Regions from separate parts of the Priestia sp. SRI_019 genome, predicted to be linked through region 3. Evidence: predicted binding sites of a transcription regulator. Region 3 holds the regulator's gene; each other region holds the start of a gene.

The links. The regulator LexA, encoded in region 3, represses DNA repair genes until DNA is damaged. The targets are predictions, from matches to a motif close to CGAACATATGTTCG.
Region 1: AC2YJL_RS25330 (Y-family DNA polymerase) is a predicted target of LexA. The motif match lies at 4,419-4,432, and genes of this name have one in related genera.
Region 2: recA (recombinase RecA) is a predicted target of LexA. The motif match lies at 5,520-5,533, and genes of this name have one in related genera.

What each region holds. Positions count from the first base shown of each region.
Region 1 is NZ_JBYCZN010000008.1:78,879-87,072, forward strand. Features, by position in the region: gene ytvA (YtvA family blue-light photoreceptor) at 1-37, shown strand, start outside; gene AC2YJL_RS25300 (hypothetical protein) at 375-857, opposite strand; gene AC2YJL_RS25305 (DUF8096 family protein) at 885-1,031, opposite strand; gene AC2YJL_RS25310 (GNAT family N-acetyltransferase) at 1,099-1,563, opposite strand; gene AC2YJL_RS25315 (amidohydrolase family protein) at 1,658-2,401, opposite strand; gene AC2YJL_RS25320 (hypothetical protein) at 2,563-2,712, opposite strand; gene AC2YJL_RS25325 (YolD-like family protein) at 2,764-3,096, opposite strand; gene AC2YJL_RS25330 (Y-family DNA polymerase) at 3,110-4,375, opposite strand; gene AC2YJL_RS25335 (RES family NAD+ phosphorylase) at 5,285-6,481, opposite strand; gene AC2YJL_RS25340 (hypothetical protein) at 6,911-7,564, shown strand; gene AC2YJL_RS25345 (serine/threonine-protein kinase) at 7,565-8,194, shown strand, end outside.
Region 2 is NZ_JBYCZN010000002.1:993,168-1,001,361, reverse strand. Features, by position in the region: gene AC2YJL_RS15345 (serine hydrolase domain-containing protein) at 1-647, shown strand, start outside; gene AC2YJL_RS15340 (mechanosensitive ion channel family protein) at 877-1,695, shown strand; gene AC2YJL_RS15335 (class I SAM-dependent methyltransferase) at 1,922-2,683, shown strand; gene speG (spermidine N1-acetyltransferase) at 3,295-3,819, opposite strand; gene recA (recombinase RecA) at 4,307-5,356, opposite strand; gene arsC (arsenate reductase (thioredoxin)) at 5,800-6,222, opposite strand; gene AC2YJL_RS15315 (arsenic transporter) at 6,247-7,545, opposite strand; gene AC2YJL_RS15310 (ArsR/SmtB family transcription factor) at 7,564-7,887, opposite strand.
Region 3 is NZ_JBYCZN010000001.1:802,912-811,105, forward strand. Features, by position in the region: gene AC2YJL_RS04090 (glycosyltransferase family 39 protein) at 1-1,034, opposite strand, end outside; gene AC2YJL_RS04095 (magnesium transporter CorA family protein) at 1,514-2,959, opposite strand; gene lexA (transcriptional repressor LexA) at 3,172-3,789, opposite strand; gene yneA (cell division suppressor protein YneA) at 3,936-4,265, shown strand; gene AC2YJL_RS04110 (YneB family resolvase-like protein) at 4,319-4,987, shown strand; gene AC2YJL_RS04115 (DUF896 domain-containing protein) at 5,057-5,287, shown strand; gene tkt (transketolase) at 5,455-7,461, shown strand; gene sirA (sporulation inhibitor of replication protein SirA) at 7,611-8,051, shown strand; gene AC2YJL_RS04130 (YneF family protein) at 8,142-8,194, shown strand, end outside.

The DNA of each region.
Region 1 (8,194 bases), on a different contig from region 3:
GAATGCATTAGTTTTTATTGAAAAGAAAGAAAAATAGAAGTGTTGTTCAAAACTAGAGAGCATGTTGCATTGCGTTTGTTGCAGTTTGTGACTTTCTTGAAAAACAAAAAATCAGTCATTGTTGGGGGAATATAATCATATTTTTTAAAAAGGGACTCAACAACCTTTTGTCTATGACATGGATAGATAACTCCTAAACTTACTAGTTTAGGAGTTATTTACTTTATCTATTCAGTTTCTGTTCTTCTTCTTTGCACTTGGTTAGCTACCCCTTCACCTTTCTAAATACCGTGGAGGCAGCACTAGAAAACGGTACCTTCACAATCTCTATCCTAATATTTTGTAGACTAAAGCAAATGACATGCTTTTGCATCTCAATCCCTGTGATCTTGTAGTCGTATCATCAAATGATTTAACCTATCTGTATCTTTTTTTAAACACTTAAAAATACGAAGCATTACATGATAGTTTTCTCCACCTCTAGAGGCTACCAGTTCATGTTCTTTCAATTTTTTCTCAACTTCATGTTCAAGCACTGTTACAACTTCTAATTCATCTACCTCGTTTAATGCAACTCTGCAAGCAAGTAATGCGATGCAATAGTGATATCCAATGCTATCGTAGCCACGAAAGCAGTTGTCGCCAAGCAACTTTAGCTCGTATGGTTGTATAATATTGATCACAACTTCTGTTATGTCTTTAGAACCAGCAAATGGCACCATACGTAAACAATGTTTGCGATTGAGTGGGGTAGTAGAAAATGATTTTATTTTTCGTATCAATTTCTTTAACAGCTCTTGATTTTTATCGCTTAGAGAGTTTTTTTTAGTTTCTAATATATCAACTATGTGTTCCATATTCATACTCCTTATAGCTCATCGTGATTAGATACTTTTCTTCATACCGCATTGGCGACATTCACGTAAGAAAACGCCATCTTTTACGGAACTTTTGAAGTAAGATGAATTGCAATTGCCGTATCGACCACTTACCTTATTATTATGACAAAGCTTAAAATCGTATAGATTAATTAAGGGTCCTTACATATTTAAGGACCCTTTTATGCAACAAACGCCTCTGTTTGTTGCATAAGCTAGCTTATTCTAATTTCATTTTTAACCCTTCGTGCGTGGGTTTAAATCCCAAGCGTTCATAAAAACGTAATGCATCGCCTCTTTGCTTATCTGTTGTAAGTTGAATTAAGTGACAACCACGTTCTTTAGCACGATGAATGGCCCATTTTATAAGTTCCGTACCTATTCCTTTTCCACGTACAGATGGAGCTGTTCGAACTCCTTCAATAGTAGCTCTCCATCCACCTTGGTATGTAATATATGGAACAAACGTAATTTGCTGTACACCGATTACTTCATTTCCTTGATAAGCCACTACTAACTCGTTATTAGGATCAGATGTGATAGCTTGAAATGCTGCTATATAACTTTCTGGTAGTGGTTGTTCATAACGCTCACTCGTCTTTCCCAACTCATCATCACTAAGCATTTCAACAATTCTATCCAAATCTTGTTCCGCAGCTATTCTAAAGTTAATTCCTTTTTCCAATAAATTCTCCTCCTTAATGGACGAATAGTTTATAACTTTGCCCTATAATAGGGACCATGGATAAAGGGTTAGCTAAAAAAATATAAAAGGACAATTACTTGAAATACCAGTTAAAAGCATTCGTATATAGAATTTTATCAGCAGCCTGTTGGTCAAACAACTCTTGGATCAATTCAATATCTTTATACTCAAAAGGTCTTTTCGCTCTTGTAGATGGCAAATCTGTTCCAAACATAAGAGCATCAGGGTTTGCCTCATATATGTATTTTAAAGCGTTCTCAACATTTAGTTCCACACGTCCAAAGCCTGTTGCTTTCACACGTATGCCTTTATCGACTAGTTTTAATAAATGTGGTAATCCTTCTTCTGATAACCCTAAATGGTCAATTGAAATAGCAGGTAACTTTTCAATGGTTGATGCAATTTCAGGTAGCTCTTTTGAATCAATATAAAGCTCACTATGCCACCCTACTAAATCATAAACTCTTCTTGCAAAGTAATCGAGCTTTGATAAATCTTCTGAACCACCACGCTTTATATTGAAACGTAATGCTTTGACTCCATGTCGATGTAAATGTATAATTTCTTCGTCCGTTACGGTAAAAGGTAATTGAGTTACCCCACAAAATGTTGGACCCATTTGTTTAAGTGCGTTTACTAAATATTCTTGGTCAAATCCTTGAAAGGAACCCGATACTATGGCTCCACCGAGTACATCCAAATTCGCAGTTCCAGTTTTATAATCTTCTACAACATAACTAGGAGGCAAATACCCTTGATTCTCGTTAATTGGAAAATTGAAATCAATAATATGAAAATGTGAATCAAAAAGTCTCATTATAATTCCCCTTCCTTTTCTTTAATTTACCACCTCTCTAACGAAAAGAAAATGTTATGTTATTTATTAAAACGCATAAGTTTAACTTATTGAATTAACTTGAATTTAGTATATTTATATATTCGGGACATAAGCAATCTTTAATATGAGCTATGTTGAAATTACGTTGTTTTTTCCACTAGTTGCATCTGGAAAATTTGCGTTTCTTGAATACCGGCTCTTTGAAGCTCCTGTTTAAAGGATTCTCCTTCTTTTAGTTTAATAATTCTCTTCGAACCGTCACGTAACGTATATATTCTAAAATTGTACATAAACGTCCCTCCACCAAAATAAATGCTTCGTATACACGATTTCTTCAGGAACTAAGCTAAGCTAACATCGATGAGCTCGCTTAACCTCATTTTGTTCTTTAACTCAAATACATCATCGATGAAAACAAATAAACCTCCGAGAGAATCAACAAACTGAATGGACCCTGTCTCTGTTATGCATTGTCCTCTCTTATAATAGGTAAGGTACACTTTTTTATTTGTATGTAAGGCTTCAATTAAGGTGAAATTCATCTGTTCCATTTGCTCTTCTGTTAAAACAGGTTGCGTTACTTCTACTTGCTTATCTATAATCTCCTGTAATCCTATGTATTGTTCTGGCAACGTAGCAAAAGGGCGCCATTTCTTCATTCCTCTAGGTTCCATGTTTTTGTCCTCCTTACGCTTTGTGGCCTCCAAGTAAGCCATTTCGATAACGAACGGTTGAATGCTCGAGGTGACTTGAAGCTCGCAGCAAACTATTCTTTCCATAACGCATCCGAATCTCATCAATTGTTTTCGCAAGAGCATAGGCTCTTTCACGCTGATCAATGTCCTCAAATAAGCTCATTTGCTCCTCTTCTTGAATGCTGGTGTTGGATAAGGAAATGCCAATGGAGCGAATCGGCATTCCAGAATCATATGTATGTAAAATGGTTAAACAATACGGAAAGATATCTTGGCTTAAGTTGGAAGCCCGCCCCATTTTCTTTTGTCTGGAGAAGCCTCCACCTGTTTGTTTGCTGTAGCCAATCGATAAATGGATTGTTTGAGACACCACTTGATGCATGCGTAAACGAAAGCAAACATCGTCCAATAGCTCCAATAGTAATAATTCCACTTCTTTTCGGCTTGTATAATCTCGAAAGAGAATCTGACTCTTTCCGAAGGACCTAGAGCTAGGAATGTACACATCAGAAATGCGGCTAAAATCAATGCCATTCGCGTGTTGGTGCAACTCTTCCCCCAAGATGCCAAATTCTTTTTGTAACATCTCTTTAGAAGAAAGAGCGAGCTCTTTTATGGTATAGATGCCTAAACGGTTTAAGCGTCTTTCGGTAGCTGACGAGATCCCCCAGAAATCCTTCATTGGATGAATCGACCACAACTTAAAGGGAATATCCTCATATCGCCAATACGCAACCCCTGTTGGGCTATGCTTTGCTTCATGATCTAAGCTCACCTTCGCCAGTAAGAGATTCGGACCGATTCCTGCGGTAGCTGTCAGTCTTGTTTTGCGATAGATCTCATTACGTATTCGATGAGCTAGCTCCTCTGGTGTTTCAGCAAATAAATGCAAAGAAGCAGTCGCATCAATAAACAACTCATCAATACTATACGCATGAAAGTCTTCAGGAGCCACATACTGTAACACCAAACTAGAAATATAGTTCGAAGCCTTGATGTATCTCTCCATGGATGGATTCACCACATGGATATCTTTCCTTTTAGGAATTTCAAAGAGGCGACTTCCTGTTTTGATCCCTTCTTTCTTTAATAAAGGTGTGGCAGCTAACACAACCGATCCCGACCGTTTGATATCTCCTACAACAGCAAGCCTTGTTTTCAACGGATTTAACCCCCTTATGACAGAAGAAACGGAAGCATAGAATGCTTTCATATCAATACAAATAATGACTCTGTTTGGTAGCTGCCCATAATCCATTGGAATAACTCCTCAATAAAGAACGTTTGTTCTTTATTATATACGAACAAACGTTCTTTATTCAATGGAATCTTTTCCCGATTATTGCTATCCTATCGGAACTAAAATAAAAATTATCCTTTTACTTTTATGATTTGTCTTTCTTTTTTAATAAGAAAATAACTTCAAATCACATGATAAAGAGCATTACTAGTAACACTAATCAAGGAACTAAGTAAAAATAAATCCATAAGATCACCTCTTTTTGTTAAAATCTTAAGAGGAATCTGCAAACATCTCCTTTTCCCCCTGTATAATTAGAGATGAAGACAGTTTTTTAAAATTAAAAAGATTTTATAAATAATTGAAATTTTTTAGAAAGAAGAACTTGTTATATAATTCATTTGAGGATTCTTGCATTGAGAGATGGTACTAACAAGAAAATAAAATTGAAGAAAAGTGACTTTTCAAGAGAAATTAAAAAGTTTGGAGATTACAGAATAATACATATTTCATGTAAAATTAGTAATATATGAGGATAAAGTGTAATTTCAGTTGTATATTCTTCCGAAAAAGGCAGCTAAATATTATTATTCAGCTGCCTTTTATCTACCTTCACAATGTGAAAATAATTTAATGCCTCGCCTGAGATGGCTGTTCTTTATTGCTAAAATAGAATTGGGCCTTTCTATTATTGTTTTTCTTATTATCATATATACTCCTCAAACTCTATTTAGAAACAGGCTAAGAAAAGATGTAGATTGGTATGGAAAAGTAGTAGGATTCAATAGTAAAAAGAGCCACATAGTTCGGATTTCTCTTTATTTGCAAGAAGTTATCCCTTACTATCCTTAGGTTTTTTCCTTAGTTATAAATCAATTTAAGTTCCCTTGTTTTATGTAGAGAATTTATAAAGGGTTGATAGAAATATTAAAAGGGTAAATCCGTATCAACCTCTTCATCAATGATTTTATTGGGGTATTTATCCATTTTCTTTAGTTCATTCTCTATAGAGTTATAGGGAATGACTCTTTCAACTACTACATCTTTATCTCGTTTAAAGTTGAATAAACAAAAATTGTATCCATCTCCGCGTGTACTGTTATAAATAATACCATTGTAGTTATTCGCCATTAAACATTGGGCTATAAAATTGGGGAATATATACTCGTATGAGAGTTTAAGTCCTTGATTTAAAGAAGGCATTGAACTAAATATTTCAATATCCAAATCTCTGACATCCCATACTCTCATGTCCTCTAACAATAAAAATTCTGCAAAATCTATCGACTTACCTTCATTGTATATAAAGCCAAGTTCATTACATACAACATCCATGCTACTTGCCATATAGAGAGAAGATATGCCTGGAGGGTTATATCGCCCTTGCGATGGTATTCCTTCAGGTGGATTCCACAATTCCTCTGGAATATAGTTTGCCATTCGTTCATTATCTTTTCTAGTTCTTCCACGAAGAAACCTATTTCCAGCCTCTATTGTTATTAAATTAGGTATATTTCCACTTTTTATTTGGAAGAAAATCTTCTGACCTAATTCATGGTTCATACCTAACATTGGATTTTTTAAGAGATAATTCATGAAATCTTTTCCTTCATGTTCAGTTGTTCCACTAAAGGTATTAATCACGATTTCAACATCATTAGAATACCAGTTTTCTACTTCTTCAGCAGTGACGTAAGGATCATCACTTTCTAATTCATTTCCACAATTAGAACAGTAGATATTTAAATATATTTCACTTGAAATGTCAGTTGGAAATCCGTGACCTTCCACTAATGTGCGAACATTTTCTAAATCAGAAGGATCTCCATGCTTTTGAGTATATAGGATAATGTTTTCATTACAATACTGGCATTCTCCAATCTCTGTTTCACTAATTTTCTCGGCTATTAATTCACCAATTGAACATGTAAATAATTCAATGTCTTCTATTACATATGTACCAAGCATAATAGAATTACCACATTCTGGACATTCTTTGAGGCTATTATATTCATATCCTCTTACCGTTTCAGGAACATTATATATCTGCCATTCTTCAAGCACTTCAAAAACCACTCTATATTCCTTACAATTACTACAGAAAATCTGTTGACAATCATTCATTGATAATAACACCTCTGTTATATTAATATTTCGATTAAACTTTTGTTTTAATCAAATTCCGCATTCCTAATTTTAACGATAAAATTGTCCTAAAGTAAAATATACTTATATCTAAACAGAACAATATAATACAGACTCGTTTTCACCTTAGCCTTAGCTTTAGATAAAGCGAACATCAATTATTTCATTTAACCTCATTTTGGTCTTTAATTTAAATACTTCAATGAGTTTCAGTTAGTATAATTCCATTCTTTAATCAATGAATTATTATAAATTTTTCCCGATTATTACTATCTGATGGGATTCTTTTCAAGAATAAATTGAATAACGAGAAATTATAACTAGTTTCTTACATTTTCAGTGGAAAAAGTGTAAAATATTATTAACATTTTCTAGGTATAAAGGTATAAAGGTATAAAGGTATAAAATATGAACTTTAACAGTGAGGCAGATTTAGTACAATATTTTCTTAAAACAAAATCAAATAGTAGTAAAACCAGAATTATAACAGAGCTTGAAACTAATTTTGGTAGGCCCGATATTGTAATAATACAATATAATCAATGGAAATATGGTGAGCGTAAAAGTAATATGTACGATATTACTTTTACGAGGAAACATAGTTATATCTTGTCTTTTTTATTTAAGAAAGGTTGGGTATCTATTGGTAAGCTACAACAATTTTTCTCATTAAATGAAAAGGAGATAAAAAATATTCTCCTTCAAATGAATTCGATGAATTTAGTGGATTTAAAAGGAAATTTAGTAAAATCAAAACCTGCTAAAGAGCTATTAGTTATTAAAAATATTCAAGTATATGAAGCAAAATTAGCTAATTGGAAATATGTTATTGAACAAGCAGAAAGACATCTCTGGTTTACAAATGAATCATCTATTTTGTTACCTGAACTCTCCCCCAGTGTATTAAATAAGTGTATGGAAAAATGTAAAGAAATAGGAATCGGAATGTCGATTATAGAGAAAAACAAAATAAAAAACTTACTAAAACCATTAGAAAAAAAAATAATAAACACTCCCTTACTATGGGAACTAAATGAGAAGCTAATTAAAGGGGATATATGAATGGAAAAACTTTTAGAGTTTTGTAAAGGTAATTTTACAGAAATTGAGGATATCGATAGCTTTGGGAGTGGAGGTCAGAAAGAGGTATTTAGTGGGGTTCATCGTGAGCATGGAAAGGTTGTTTTAAAATTAATTGAATTACATTCCGATAGTACAGCAAAAAGAGCAATAAGGGAGTTAGAGATAACTGCTAATTTAGAAGGTGAAGATTACCCTAAAATATTCGGATACGACTTTATCACGTTTGAAAAAACAAATTATATTTATGTAATTGAACAACTTATCCAAGGTCAAACTTTAAGGTCTTATATGAACGAAAACACAAATATTGCCGTGAATCAGGTAATTAATATAGGGATTGCTATCTTAAAATCTCTAGAAAAAGTGCATGAAAGTCATTTAGTTCACCGGGATATAAAGCCTGAAAATATTATCGTGACAGAAGATAGTATAGTATTACTTGATTTTGGTATAGCTAGGGATTTATCCAAGGAATCTTTAACTGCAGATTTAGCGTTTTTTGGACCAATGACTGTTGGATATGCAGCACCTGAACAGATTAAAAATCAAAAGAAGATAATTTGTAATAGAACAGATTTATTTGCTTGGGGGATTATAATGTATGAAATG
Region 2 (8,194 bases), on a different contig from region 3:
TTGGCGGAAGTGATTTGAACAAAAATAATCCGTTGCATATGGATTTTAACAAAATGAAGATGCTAATCGAAAGAAAAAAATTGAAAGAAGTAGATTATTCATGGAGATATTCCAATTTCGGCATCTCACTTATTGGGTATGTGTTGGGAATGGTATCGGGAAAAGGATATTGGGATACTATGGATGACTTTCTTCACGATGAGCTTGGACTAAAGGATACTTGTTTAGGCAGCTCAAATAATCATTTACAGGGTTATGACCGCAAAAATAATGATTGCGGTAACTGGCATTGGGACAAAGGAAATTTTATATCACCTTCAGGGGCGGTATCCTCAACCGCTGACGATTTACTGAAATACGCAAAAATAAATATGTACGAAGATAAACCATATCTGTCTTTATGTCATAAAAAACACGGTAATGGAACAAAGAAGTTTGATATGGGTCTTGGATGGTTGCTTTTAAAGAAAAACAATAATGTAGTGTTGCACGGCGGTGGAACAGGGTGCTTCAGCTCCTTTTTAGGAATTGATAAGGAAAAGAAAGTTGCGTCCGTCGTTTTAGCTAATTATAAACTAGGCAGAAATGATGACGAGAATATAGGAATGGCTTTATTGGAAAGTCTACGGAAGTCAAAAGATATATAAGAATAGTCTACAAAAAAACGAAGAAAATTAGTCTATTACAGTTCACCTTAACCCTTTAATTTCAATTAATTGAGAGGTTATTACCAATATACCGACCCTCAAGAAGCATAGATACCACTTCTTTTTTTGATAAAACCGTGCTATTATCATTAAGGTTTGTGAAGAACAGAAGATTTTTGTCTTTACGTACATTCTTTTGGTATAGTGTTAGAAATAAGGAGTGGGTAAGTTGGTTTTTACTGAATTTTTCCAGCAGTTTCCCGTAAAGGTTTTAACGGTAGGGCTGCTGATTGTACTTATCGTTTATTTTATTCGCAAATTCATTAAGCTTTTCTTTGATAAAACGAGCTTTTTAGATGAAAAACGAGAAGAGACGCTCATGCACTTTTCTAATCAGGTCACAAGAGTATTGGGGCTGGCTTTTTTCTTTATTTATGTGCTTAGCCATTTCTTTGACTTCGGAAAGATTCTCACTAGTTCGGTAGTGTTGGCCAGTGCCCTGGCAATAATCCTCCAGCATATTATCCGTGATTATATAATGGGACTGACTTACTTGTTTGAACGCCAGATCCACCACGGAGATTATGTTATTCTCAACGGAAACCGTCAAGGGAAAATAGAAGAAATTACGATGCGCTACTTAAAGATTCGCCAGTATGACGGCTACCTCTATACCGTCTCATATAGCAACATTACAGAACTTCAGAACGGAACCCGAGGAAGACGCCGGGTAAATGAAAGTCTTATTCTCAACTATAGACAAAACCCGGACGATGCTTTCAAAGTAATGGAGCAGGTAGCACAAATATGTAACGAGAAATATGGCCACTATTTGCTGAAAGATGTGAATGGAATTCCTATAGAAAGTTTTCAATTTAATCAAATTACTGAACTGAACGTAGGTTTTAAAGGTCACCAATATTCATTATCAGGCCTTGTGAAGGAAGCTGATTTTGTAGATGCGGGTCAAAAGGTGCGATATGAACTCGCAATGGCTGCCTACAAAAATGACCTAATGATGGCTGAAAGCTTCGAGACAAGCCATTAAAAATAAAACTCGTACCTTGTTTATATACAAGCTTTTATATGTAAGATACAAACACCCTTGTGATTTTTCAAAAGGGTGTTTTTTATTTTAAAAAATATCTATTAAGTACTTCTCCAGTACAGATTAATTATCTGAAACAGAAAAAATTATTTAGTACATCTAAATTATTCTTCTAGCAACATGGTAAAATTAAACAAAACATTCAAAAGGTAAAGGGGGATTAACTATGGCGCAAAAATCTAATTATGCAAAAATCAACTCAAAAATGTGGGATGAATGGGCTTCAGCTGGAGGAGAATGGTCATTAGCTATTAATCATCAAGATTTTGTAGATGCAACTCAAGGTAATTTTGATATCTACTTAACACCTTGTAAGCCTGTTCCGCATAACTGGTTTATTCCATTTAAGGAAGCAAAAATATTGGGACTTGCTAGCGGAGGAGGACAGCAGTGCCCAGTCTTTGCAGCACAACATGCGGAAGTTACGGTTTTTGACTATTCTGATAAGCAATTAGAATTAGAAAAAACGGTGTCCACTAGAGAAGGCTATTCCATTGATTTAGTTAAAGGAGATATGAGCAAGGTATTTCCTTTTGAAGATGAGACGTTCGATATGATTTTTAATCCTGTATCAAACTGCTATATTCAAGATGTTGAACACGTTTGGCAAGAATGTTTTAGAGTTCTTAAAAAAGGTGGTGTTCTGCTATCTGGCTTTGCAAACCCTGCTCTTTATTTATTTGGAGAAGATGAGAAAGCATTACAAGTGGTTAATAAATTACCTTATGATGGAACTAAAGACACGGTGGAAAATGATGAAGAACTTATAAAAAATGGCGGTGTACAGTTCAGCCATTCATTAGAAACTCAAATGGGCGGACAGCTAAAAGCCGGATTCACCTTACAAGCTCTTTATGAAGATCATCACCATAAGGGGGAAATCACCAAATATATGCCTTGTTATATTGCAACTAAATCCATTAAATAATAGTTCGTTATCATGTTGAATGAGCTATCTCAACTTTTTCAATCGAATAAATTAGAAAATACATTTCAATCAAGTCAACTTAGATCTCAACTTTAGAATCCATCAAGATAAGAGGGAAGAGGTTGCAACTAAAATAGAAAATGGTGTTATTAAACCTAATGTATCTGATAGTCCGTCACTTATTCAATGACCTAAAGAGTATACTCAAGTGTTTAAAGGCGGGAGGCGACATCGCAGTCGAAACAAAAGGAAAAGCTAAATTAATTCGTTTCTTTACATATCGTGGGATGCTAGACAACTTTTCGGGATTTGTATATAACCTAAACGATAATAAGCCTTCAAAAAGCGATTTTAACGGGGACTTTAAACAAATAAAAAAAGTACATAAAAAATGGTATTATGTATCTTCTTATTAAAAATAGGGGCTTTAAATTATAATTCAAAGTCCTTATTTTTTAAGGATGCCGACAGCTCTAATTATGGTAATTAAGATTGTATATCTTATCTACTATTAAAAAGCACCTACTATTTTGATAGCAGGTGCTTCTTGTTACTTATTACTTATTACTTATTACTTTTTTAGTGACCAGCACTCTTATACTAGTTCAACCTTAGTTTTTATTTTTTGTTTGTAAATATTCTTTTTGAAACATACACATTCTTATAGCGTTATGATAGCTTCCATCAACAAAAAATTCATCTTTTAACTCGCCTTCAATAGAAAAACCAACCTTCTTATAGATATGAATTGCTTTTTCATTTTCTTTGTCTACAATTAAGTAAAGTTTATGCATATTCAATACCGAGAAGGCATAATTCATTGCTAGATTTGTGGCAACCATGGCGTAACCATGACCTTGATACGTAGGGTCAATGATAATTTGAAACTCTGCTCTACGATGAATATAATCAATTTCGACTAATTCCACTAATCCAAGCATATCCCCGTCCTTTTCAAGTATGAAACGACGCTCACCTTGATCGTGAATATGTTTATCATATAAATCCTGTAGCTCTACAAAAGCTTCATAAGGCTCTTCAAACCAATAAGACATAATATTTGCATCATTATTGAGTTCATGGACAAATTTTAAATCTTCTCTTTCCAAAGGACGTAACTTAAGTTCCTTATTCATTTCTCAAACCTCCACATTCTAGCATTACTTTAGCACTTTCCGTTTTAAATGTAAAAATTGCTGTAGTTTTAAAAAATAAGAGCTACATAACAATTCAAGGTTTGAATATAGGTCATTTTTCTACTTCTAAGGAACAAAATACACCATGTGGTATTTTAGTAGAGGGAAGTGGAAAGAACCTTCGAATTATTAATAATCATATTTTCGGTATTAAGGCTGCACATAAAAATGGAAACGCTCATACAATAGCTTTTTATGGATCCAAAGCTCCGCGTTCATTACAAAACATTGAAATATCGCGAAACCTACTTGAAAACCTGACCTTAGGTTTTAGTGAAGCGCTGACTCTAAATGGGGATGTTTTCGATAAGATATTCTTTACTTAGTTGCAAATCAATAGTCTTGACATAAAAACCCCCCAATCATTAGAGTTTTTTTATCTAATAATGGGGGGCAGTTCAAGCCGTGGCAAAGGTGTTTTATACTTTTATTGGTTTTCTTTTTCGCTATCGTTATTGTTATTGTTATTGTTATTGTTATTGTTATTAACATTATCACTATATTTGAAATCAATAATTCTTTTTCTAATTTCTTCTCTAATTTCAGGGTTTTCTTTTAAGAAAATCTTAGCGTTTTCTCGTCCTTGTCCTAAACGCTCCTCATTATATGAAAACCAAGATCCAGACTTTTGAACAATGTCTACTTCAGAACCGATATCTAAGATTTCTCCTTCTTTTGAGATACCTTCTCCATACATAATATCTACTTCAGCAATGCGGAAAGGAGGTGCCATTTTATTTTTGACTACTTTAATTCTTGTTTTATTACCAACTATGTCATTTCCTAGTTTAAGTTGTTCAGCGCGGCGAACCTCAAGACGAACGGAAGAATAGAATTTTAGTGCTCTTCCACCTGGCGTTGTTTCTGGATTTCCAAACATAACGCCTACTTTCTCCCTGATTTGGTTGATGAAGATGGCAATGGTTTTAGACTTATTGATTGCTCCAGATAGTTTACGAAGAGCTTGAGACATCAAACGAGCTTGTAAACCTACGTGAGAATCTCCCATTTCTCCTTCAATTTCTTTTTGCGGAACTAATGCTGCTACTGAGTCAACAACAATAATATCTACAGCACCACTTCTAACTAATGCTTCAGCAATTTCAAGTGCCTGTTCACCAGTATCTGGTTGAGATAACAGTAACTCATCAATATCTACGCCTAGTTTTCTTGCATAAACTGGATCAAGTGCGTGTTCAGCATCAATAAAGGCAGCTCGACCTCCATTTTTTTGTACTTCTGCAATTGCGTGTAAGGAAACGGTTGTTTTACCTGAACTTTCCGGCCCGTAAACTTCCATAATTCTTCCTTTGGGATAACCATTAATTCCAAGAGCTATATCTAAAGCTAATGAGCCTGAGCTAGATGCCTCAACTTTTGTATGTGTGCCTTCTCCCATTTTAATAATTGATCCTGTACCGAATTGTTTTTCAATTTGTTTTAGAGCCATATCTAGTGCTGCTTTTTTATCATTCATAATTTGAAACCTCCGATTGTTATTACGTTTACAATAAACGCCAAGGTATTTCGATAAAGAATAAGAGTTGGCTCAAATGTTTTTGCTCCGTGCGAGAAAATTTTGTGTTTAACTGTCTTAGTTTGTTCTGGTGTTCCTTTATTCATCTCTAAACCCTTAGTATCGAACAAATGTTCCTGTTGTGTAATCATACAATAAATGCATCTAATTGTAAAGGTGAAAGTTTTTCTACAAACTAGCTAAAAGAATATCTTATATTTATAAAAAGTAAGTTTATGCTTTCATATAAGTTAAATTAAATAAGAACCATTTTTAAATTTTTATGTACATGAATCTACCAATCTGATTAGACTAATGACGTATTCCTCATATTCCTAGTTACTATAAAACAGATTTCAGGAAGAAATAAAGCAGTCTATACAAATAGACTGCTTCTTGATTAATTATTTACCTGTTTCAGCAAAACGCTGAATACGTTCAGCGATTTCATCACGTACACGCTGGAAAAACGCCCATTTTTCTTCTTCTGTTCCTTCAGCTTTTGCTGGGTCATCAAATCCCCAGTGTTCACGCTTCACATGGGGAGGCGTTACTGGGCAGTGATCTGCTGCATGGCCACATAATGTAACGACCAAATCCGCATTATTTAAAATTTCAGGATCAATGACATCAGATGTTTGATTTGAAATATCAACACCAGCTTCTTTCATTGCTTTTACAGCATTGGGATTTAATCCATGAGCTTCTAATCCTGCACTGCGTACATCCCATTCATCATTATTGAGATGTTTTTTTGCCCATCCTTCAGCCATTTGGCTACGGCAAGAGTTACCTGTACATAAGAAATAAAGTGTTTTTTTAGACATGTGTAAAATCTCCTTTATAATGTGTTAAGAAATAATTGATAACCAAATATATAAACCAACAAGCGTAATAAACAATGTTGGGATGGTTAAGATGATACCTGTTTTAAAATAGGTTCCCCAAGAAATCTTAACTCCTTTTGTCGAAAGAACGTGGAGCCATAAGAGAGTGGCTAGAGAGCCAATAGGTGTAATTTTTGGTCCTAAGTCCGAACCAATGACATTTGCATAAATCAAGGCTTCTTTAATTGTACCTGTTGCAGAAGTTGCATCAATGGCCAAAGCATCAATCATTACGGTTGGCATGTTGTTCATGATCGATGAAAGAATGGCTGCAATGAATCCCATGCCAATAGTTGCTGCAAACAATCCATGGTCAGCCGCTGTTTGAATAAGGCTTGCTAATACTTCAGTTAGCCCTACATTACGTAATCCGTAGACAACCACATACATACCAATGGAAAAGAAAACAATTGCCCATGGAGCTCCTGCTAACACTTTTTTAGTGTGAACAGCAGGACTCTTTCTCGCTATTCCTAAGAATAAAATGGCAATAATTCCTGCAATAATTGAAACGGGAACATCGAAAAACTCACCAATAAAGTAACCAAGAACTAAAATGAATAAAACGATTCCTGATAAACGGAACATTTTTTCATCTTTAATAGCCTCAGCCGGTTTCTGTAAGTCATCTAAGTTGTATTTCTTAGGGATGCTTTTACGAAAGTACAAATATAAGACAACAATACTTGCCGAAAGTGAGAACAGATCTGGCACAATCATACGTGATGCAAATTCAGAAAAGCGAATACCAAAGAAATCAGCTGATACAATGTTGACCAAGTTACTTACTACAAGAGGCAACGACGTTGTATCTGCAATGAATCCACTGGCGATAATAAAAGGAAAGACCATTTTATCTTCAAATTTCAGTGCCCGTACCATGGCAAGTACAATAGGTGTTAGAATTAAGGCTGCTCCATCATTTGCGAATAATGCGGCTACTACAGCTCCAAGTAGGGATACATACACAAACATGCGAATGCCATTGCCTCCCGCAGCTCGTGCCATATGTAAAGCTGCCCACTCAAAAAATCCAATTTCATCTAAAATTAAGGAAATAATAATAACTGCAATAAACGTTAATGTTGCATTCCATACAATTTGAGTTACGTTTAGCACGTCATGGAAATCAACCACACCTGCTAAAAGAGCTAGTACTGCGCCTCCACATGCTGCCCAGCCAATAGACAAGTTCTTTGGCTGCCAAATGACAAAAATCAATGTCACTAAGAAAATGAGGGAGGCTACTATAACTGATACCACTTTACAAACCTCCTACTATTAGCAACAATTAATACGTAATCCTTGCTTTTCTAATTCTTTTAATCGTTCATCTTCGCTTGGTAAAGATTCAAGTACATTAAGGACAAACTGATAATAGCTGTTTTCTTTATTTAATGAATAGAAGATCCAATGTCCTTTTCGTCTTTCCTTTACAAGTTCGATGTCTCTCAATTTACGTAAATGTTGACTAATAGCCGGTTGACTTGCCTTATAGATTTCAACTAGCTCACAAACACAGCATTCGTTATTTTGGAGCAGTTTCATCATAGATAACCTTGTTTTATCGCCAAGCAGCTTCAGTATCTGTGCTGCTTTTTCCATTTCTATTTGCGTTTGTCCGTCCAATCTAACTCACCTCCTTGTTTTCGTATATAATTATATAACTATTTTATTATATATTCAATAAAAATATACGCTAAAATTAATCAAAAAAAATTGATTAATACCTTGATTTATCTAAATTTTCCAGATATGATGAATACATCAAAAAAATTGATTTATAAAAGTGAGGGTGAACGCAGTGAGAGTCAATAACTCTGGCAACTTATCTGTTACGTACTTTCGAGCCTATTTTCATTTAGTTATGAACACCCAAGGGATGGACCATAAGGAAGCACAAAACCTAATC
Region 3 (8,194 bases):
TTTTCTCCAATTGGCATACCCATAAAACGACTAGCATCCTCTGAAGAATAAGAACCGCTTGTTTCATAATTAAAGCCAATGACGAACTTCCATAAAGGATCTCTGTTACTTAAAGGATATTTAGAAATACCGCTGGCTACAAAAGAATAGTTGATCAGCGCATTTGCAATAAAAAAAGTAGCCAGTATGCCTACGAGGTTTTTTCCTATTTTCTTTCGACGAGCTTTTAACTCAGCAGCATTCTTCGTTTTAATGTAAGGTTGAAGAATTTGCAAGATGAAATAAATGAAAACAGCGACGATAATAATGGGTCCTAGAGGGCGCATTAAATTTCCTAACGACAATAGAAGGCCAATATAAAGCCAGCTAAACTTGTTATGAGCATATCTTTTTATAATAAGGTAAAAAGCTGTATAAAATAAAAAAGTAGCTAAATGCTGGTTAGTTAACACTGAGCTATAGAGAATGTTCGGAATGTAGAACGCATATAGAAAAGCTGCCATTCTCCCAGCAAGTTCATTAAATACTTTTGCGCCAATTAAATAAATAAAAATAACGGTGCCAGTGGAATAAAAAATATTTAACAATTTTAATATAAAAATATTATCTCCAAAACAGCGAATAATAACAGATTCATAGAATGAAAAGCCTAGCTGATATACCCATGTAGTAAAATAAACGCTTTGGTTAAAGTCATAATTTCCTTTTGCGATATTACGCGCGGCATCTAACATGACAAGAAAGTCAGATTTTACAGGCGTTTGAACAGAAAGCATCCATGCTAGTCGAATACCTAAGGTCAAAACGATCAGTGAAATAAAAAAAACAGTTTTGTTCATGTATCTACTTGCAATAGCTATTAGAAAAATGACAAGGAAAGTGATAAATATTCCTTCAATAATAAATGAATTACTTAAAGCCAAGCCCTTTAATTCCAATGAATTTGTCATCGCATTATAACTGCCCCATAGAGACCACGTGAGAATAATGACACATAAAAAGATCAGGCTTTTGGATAAAAATGAGTTAAGCATATTACCTCCTGCAAATTATTTCAAAGATAAGGTACAAAATTCCTACCCTATGATACCATATTTTATTATTTTGTATATATTTTTCTTATAGAGTATAATATTAGACTGTTCTGAAATTACAACAGCGGCATAACGTTTGATAAAAGGGTAAGCGGAGTAGGCAGTGATTTAGTAATAGATAAAAGAGGTTGAGAAAAAAGGATTTTAGTCGAAGTGAAAAACGAACCATTAATCACCATGTTTGATTAGTGGTTCGTTATGGTGAACGTAGTTTCATTTGTTTAGTTCCTTCCAGCAGTTGATTGGAGGGCAAGACGAAGACTCCCGCGGAAAGCGAAGTCTTGCACGGAAATCAACTGCGGTGTAACAAGCAATCCCTACTAGCTTATTTATTCCATTTGTTCTCCTATAGATTCGCTTGATTTAGTTATGTCTCAATCTCTTCTTTTTTATCATGTGTTTTCTGATGCGAACAGCTTTTATGTTTTAAACCGATCTTTTAATAAATTCCATAGGGAACTCACTCCGAGACTAATGCTGATCAGAATTCCTGATAGAGCTACTATTAAAGCGATATATTCAAAGATAGAAAACTGCTTCATGCTATCCCAATTGATGTTTCCCTTTAGTTTGCTAATAACTAAATTCATTCCGTAAATACCGGAAAGAACCGTATAAATCGTTAAAATTAATAATAAGTAATTGTGACGTTTGGCTGCGATTTTCTCTTGATTTTGGTACAAAGTGCCAAGGGTTTCTTTGACTTCTTGATAAAGAGAATTGATGTGAAAGATTTTTTTAAAAAGCTCAGAAAACTCTTGACCTTCTGTGCGCGAGCTAATTTCTAAAAATAAATATTTACCTGAAAATACGGTAATAGAGCGGATTAGTCGTTCAATGCCCTCTGAATTTTTATGAAACGTGAGCTGAGAATACTCATAAGATAGTTTTAGCAACACGATTTTATAGAAAAAATGTAAAAATAAATTATAGTAATGCTGGCCAAATAGATGATTCATCAAAAGCTGATCCGTTTTAGAGTCTGTCGATTTAGAAATACATGAAAACACATGGTCTGTTATGACGTAATAGGTTTCAGGAGCCCACCTTTCATACACGTGTTTAGTATTATACGTTTTAATATACTCATGATTGTGTGCAGAAATAAACGCTTTCCCGTCAGGCGTATAGCTATTTAGCTGCCCAGTACGAAATAAAGTTGTGGAATTAATTTCTTGCTCTTGATTTACCGTTACATAACTTAACACAAACATCCGTTCATCGATAAAATAAGGAAGGCTCCCAACGTGCTGTTCACGCGTGGCTTCTTTCTTGATGTGTTCGTTCAAAAATGGCGCAAGCTGTGAAAAAATATAATCTTGCACTTTGCTATAGCGATGATGTTCATAGGTAATGGTGGATCCGTGCTCTTCAGCAAGCTTCGGTTCTAATACACGAAAATGATTCATGAATTCTAAAATATCATCATAGGTGTAATGATTATGGCTCATCTCAGTGCGAATGGTCATGACGCCAATTTCAAAAGGACATAAAAAAACATCCACAGACAGCACGTTGCTAGACACGGTGGTGGAGGAAGTGTGTAACGTAATGGTATGGTCTATTTTTTTTGAAAATCGAAGCAGCCCTTCTTTTTCGCACGAGTCAGGGAATAGAATACATTCAATGTAAGGAAGAAAATATTGATCCAGGCTATCATGAGATACGTAATACTGTTCTCCGTAGTATTCTTTTTCTAAATGTTTGTTTTGAATGGAAAAAAAATCGAACAAATTTTCTTTCAGTGCATGAACAAGCTGCTCTTTATTTTTTCGATCAAAGGAAAAAGGAAAAAGAAACATGTTCATTGCTTTGGTAGGTACAATGGTTTGAAATGGTTCTGTTTTCCTTGGTGTATTGGTCATAAACTACATCCTTCTTATGGTCGGTTGTATTTCCTTGTAAGAGTCGCGGAAATGCAGATAGAAAGTAAAAGGTGAAACAAGCTTTACAAAAACCGTTCTACCTGCCTGCGGTGATTCAACGTATCATTTATAATATGCCAATTTTTTTAGAAAACAAACGTAAAAAAAACCAACTAACATCATGATTAGTTGGTTTTACATACAGTGTCTGATTAGTGAATCGTGCGATATACACCAGTTACTTTTCCTAAAATCGTTACGTGGCGAAGAATAATAGGCGCCATCGTTGAATTTTCAGGCTGTAAACGAACGAAATTTTCTTCTTTAAAGAAACGTTTTACCGTTGCTTCGTTGTCCTCGGTCATAGCGACCACAATATCTCCATTATTAGCTGTTTGCTGCTGACGTACGATTACCATATCGCCATCTAGAATACCAGCTTCAATCATACTTTCTCCCATAATTTCAAGCATAAATACATGATCATCTGGAGAAACGAATTTATCTGGAAGAGGGAAATATTCTTCCACATTTTCAACGGCTGTTATAGGAAGACCCGCTGTTACTTTACCGATGACAGGAACATTAATGACATTGCTTTTAGGGATGTTTACTTCATCTAGCTGAAGAACTTCGATTGCTCTTGGTTTTGTTGGATCTCTGCGAATTAACCCTTTGCTTTCTAAACGAGCTAAATGCCCGTGTACAGTGGAGCTAGAGGCTAATCCTACCGCTTCCCCAATCTCGCGAACAGAAGGCGGATAGCCTTTTAATTTTACTTCGTGCTTAATAAAATCTAGTATGTCTTGTTGACGTTTTGATAGCTTCATATTTTTCACCTCGATTTTAGCTATTCTTTAGGTGAATTATACCACGTGGTGTGTCAATATACAAACATAAGTTCGAAGAATTCCATTGACAGAAACAAATGTTCTCAATAAAATAAGAACATATATTCTGATAGGGGGATCATAATATGCAACAATTCTTACATTCTATGAAACATTACGCTATTTTTTTTGCAGTTATCGCTGCACTTACATATGTATTGACGCTGGTTTTAGGAGCGGATAAAGTAGATTTAGACAAATATTCAACGGTTACTATTACAAAAGGAGATACGCTTTGGGACTTGTCCAACAAGTATCATAATCACCATCATTTGACCACCAATGAATTTGTCAAATGGGTTGAAGACGTTAATGATTTAAACTCAGATACTGCCCAGTCTTTATCTCCTGGAGATAAATTATATATTCCTGTTTTAAAAAATGAGTTACATAATCAAGTGGCAATTGAACAGTAGTGTGTAACGGCCGTTCCTGAATATTGTTAGAAGCCGAAAAGGTCGTGATAAAAGTGGACGCCATTATTTATTGCCGTGTCAGTACGGATAAAAAAACCCAAGAAACATCTTTACAGCGCCAGCAAGAAGAATTAAAAAAGCTTGCTAATCTTCATCATCTAGAGGTGAAAAAAGTCGTGATGGAAAAAGCAAGCGGATATGATGTAGACAGAGAGGGTATTTTGGATGTTCTTCATACAATGAAAGAAGAGAAAATATCCGTGCTGCTCATTCAAGACGAAACACGATTAGGCAGAGGAAATGCCCGAATTGCGCTGCTTCATGCTTTTCATAAAGAAAATGCTACCATCTATACGATTAGTCATCAAGGTCAGCTTCAGCTTTCAGAATCTGATTCAATGGTGTTAGATATTATTAGCTTAGTGGAAGAGCATCAGCGGAAATTACATAATGCTAAAATTAAAAGAGGAATGAAAAGAGCCGTAGAAAACGGTTATCGTCCGCAGAAAAATTTAAAAAATCAAGGAGTTAACTCGGGAAGAGAAAAAAAAGAAGCGCCGATTGAAGAAATTGTCCGCCTTCGTCATAACGGCTTAACCTTTGCTGAAATTTCAGTTACGCTAAAAGGTTTTGGTTATAATATTTCAAAAGCGACGGTACATCGCCGCTATCAAGAGTACCAAGAGAGTGCTCAATCTCTTGATAAAACGAAAGAGATTTAGTAAGATGACTACATGTTGCCGGAGCGGTTCGGTAATTTTAATTATTGATTATAAGGAGATAGGTTTTATATGCTATCAAAAGATAAACTTGCTCGTATTAATGCTCTTTCAAAAAAGGCAAAGGCTGAAGGGCTGACAGAATCTGAAGCGAAAGAACAGCAAGAGCTACGTCAGGAATATTTAAAAGTTTTCCGACAATCTATGACAAATCACCTTCATACGATTAAAGTTGTGGACGAAGAAGGTAAAGATGTTACGCCTAAGAAGTTAAAAGAGAGTAAAAAGAAGCGTCTTCACTAAGACGTTCTAGTAAAACTAGAGGGAGTGTTCCCTCTAGTTTTTTGTATATTTTTAATAAGGGGCACAAAAACTGTAAAAGTGGAAATTTTTTTGGTTCAAGTATTGTACAAATAAGCAAATCATTAGTATGATAACATATGTACATAGTTTTGAAAGGAATGAAGAGTATGACACAACGTATTGAAGATCTTTCGATTGCAACAATTCGTACTTTATCAATCGATGCGATTGAAAAAGCAAATTCAGGTCACCCAGGTATGCCAATGGGAGCTGCTCCAATGGCATATACATTGTGGACAAAATTCATGAACATCAATCCAAAGAATCCAAACTGGTTCAACCGTGACCGCTTTGTATTATCAGCAGGACATGGATCGGCACTATTATACAGCTTGCTTCATTTAGCTGGATATGACTTATCAATTGAAGACCTTAAAAACTTCCGTCAATGGGGAAGTAAAACACCAGGTCATCCAGAGTTCGGTCATACAGCAGGTGTTGATGCAACAACTGGTCCACTAGGACAAGGTATTGCAATGGCTGTTGGTAAAGCAATGGCAGAACGTCATTTAGCTGAAACATACAACAAAGAAGGTTTAGAAATTGTAGACCACTTTACGTATGGTATTTGTGGTGACGGAGACTTAATGGAAGGTGTATCTGCTGAAGCAGCTTCATTAGCGGCACACTTAAAATTAGGACGTTTAGTTGTTTTATACGATTCAAATGATATTTCTTTAGACGGAGATTTAGATCGCTCGTTCTCTGAGAACGTAGAAGATCGTTTCAAAGCTTACGGATGGCAAGTAATCCGCGTTGAAGACGGCAATGACTTGACAGCGATTGCAAACGCAATTGAAGAAGCAAAAGGCGATTTAACACGCCCAACGCTAATTGAAGTAAAAACAACAATCGGATTTGGTTCCCCAAACCACGCGGGTACTTCTGGCGTGCACGGTTCTCCATTAGGTTCCGATGAAACAAAATTAACAAAAGAAGCTTATGCATGGACATTTGAAGAAGATTTCTATGTGCCAGAAGAAGTGTATGCTCACTTCAAAGCTACAATTGCTGAAGATGGCCAAAAGAAAGAAAACGAATGGAACGATGTATTTGCACAGTATAAAGAAAAATATCCTGAACTAGGTCGTCAATTTGAACTAGCAGTAGAAGGAAAGTTACCGGAAGGCTGGGAAGAAACGCTTCCAGCATACGAAACGGGTTCAAGCTTAGCTAGCCGTGCTTCTTCTGGAGAAGTATTAAACGCAGTAGCACAAGCTGTACCTCAATTCTTCGGCGGTTCAGCTGACTTAGCTGGCTCAAATAAAACAATGATTAAAGGTTCAGAAGACTTCACTGCAGCTGATTACAGCGGACGTAATATCTGGTTCGGTGTACGTGAATTTGCAATGGGAGCTGCATTAAACGGTATGGCTCTACACGGCGGTGTAAAAGTATTCGGAGGAACATTCTTTGTATTCTCTGATTATCTTCGCCCAGCAATTCGCTTAGCAGCTTTAATGAAGCTTCCTGTAACATATGTATTCACACATGACAGTATCGCAGTTGGAGAAGACGGCCCAACACATGAGCCAATTGAACAATTGCCATCACTTCGTGCAATGCCAGGTCTTTCAGTGGTTCGTCCTGCAGATGCAAATGAAACAGCTGCTGCATGGCGCTTAGCATTAGAGTCAACTGACCGCCCAACGGCGCTTGTATTGACTCGTCAAAACTTGCCAACGCTTGAAGGTACAAAAGAAAATGCATACGAAGGCGTGTCTAAAGGTGCATATGTTGTATCTAAAGCTGGTAAAGACCAAGCGGATGCATTAATACTTGCAACAGGCTCTGAAGTAAGCCTAGCAGTAGAAGCACAAAAAGCATTAGCTGCGGAAGGCATTGACGTATCTGTAGTAAGTATGCCTGCATGGGATCGTTTCGAAGAGCAATCTGCTGAGTACAAAGAAAGTGTTATCCCTAAATCAGTGAAAAAACGTTTAGGTATTGAAATGGCTTCTACACTTGGCTGGGAACGTTATGTTGGAGACGAAGGACAAGTTCTTGGTATTAATCACTTTGGTGCATCTGCTCCTGGTGAAACAATCATGAAAGAATTTGGTTTTACAGTTGAAAATGTAGTAGCAAAAGTGAAAAGCTTGCTTAATGCATAATTCTTTTTCATAAGAAAGAGCAGACTCCTGTGGTCTGCTCTTTTTTTTCGACAAAAAAACAAAGGAATTTTTTCATCGATAGACAAGCATTGCGTACACCATTCGGTATAATGGTACAAAAAAGAACGAGCCGAAAGGGAGGATGAATCGTGAGAACGTATGAAGTATATTTAATGGAGGAAGAAGTTGCATCATCCTATTTTCGAAGAGAAAAGCTCATTTATCAGCTGCTGATTGAATATAGAATGAAACGTCACTTGCAGGAAACGCACTTACAAAAACAAGTTCATTACATTACTCGCCAACTGCCCATTTCATTTATTCAACGAGAATTGCTTCAGGCGTTTTCTCATTATCCTCATTTTTTTACTCATCAAGAGACGTTTGTGCTGGAATATCCTCATAAAAAAAGTCGAGCATCTATAAAATTAACGAATCGCTGTATAACAATTGAAGGAGATGGCAATGTTGATGCTGAGACAGCTTTTTTTGAAGTATTACGCAAGCTAGATCCTTGTTTTTTAGCAGTGAATTATGGAACGGATGAATACGGCTGGCTGAGGCCTGTGAAAACAAGAAAATTTGTGTAATTATTTAAGGAAATTGGAACGGAAATATTGTATAATAGCGTATGGTCTAGTACACTGTAAGTTAGACAACACGAAGGAGGAAGTAATACCATGGGAATGTATATTCTAGTTGGTGTTCTAGCATTAATTGTTGGGATAGCGCT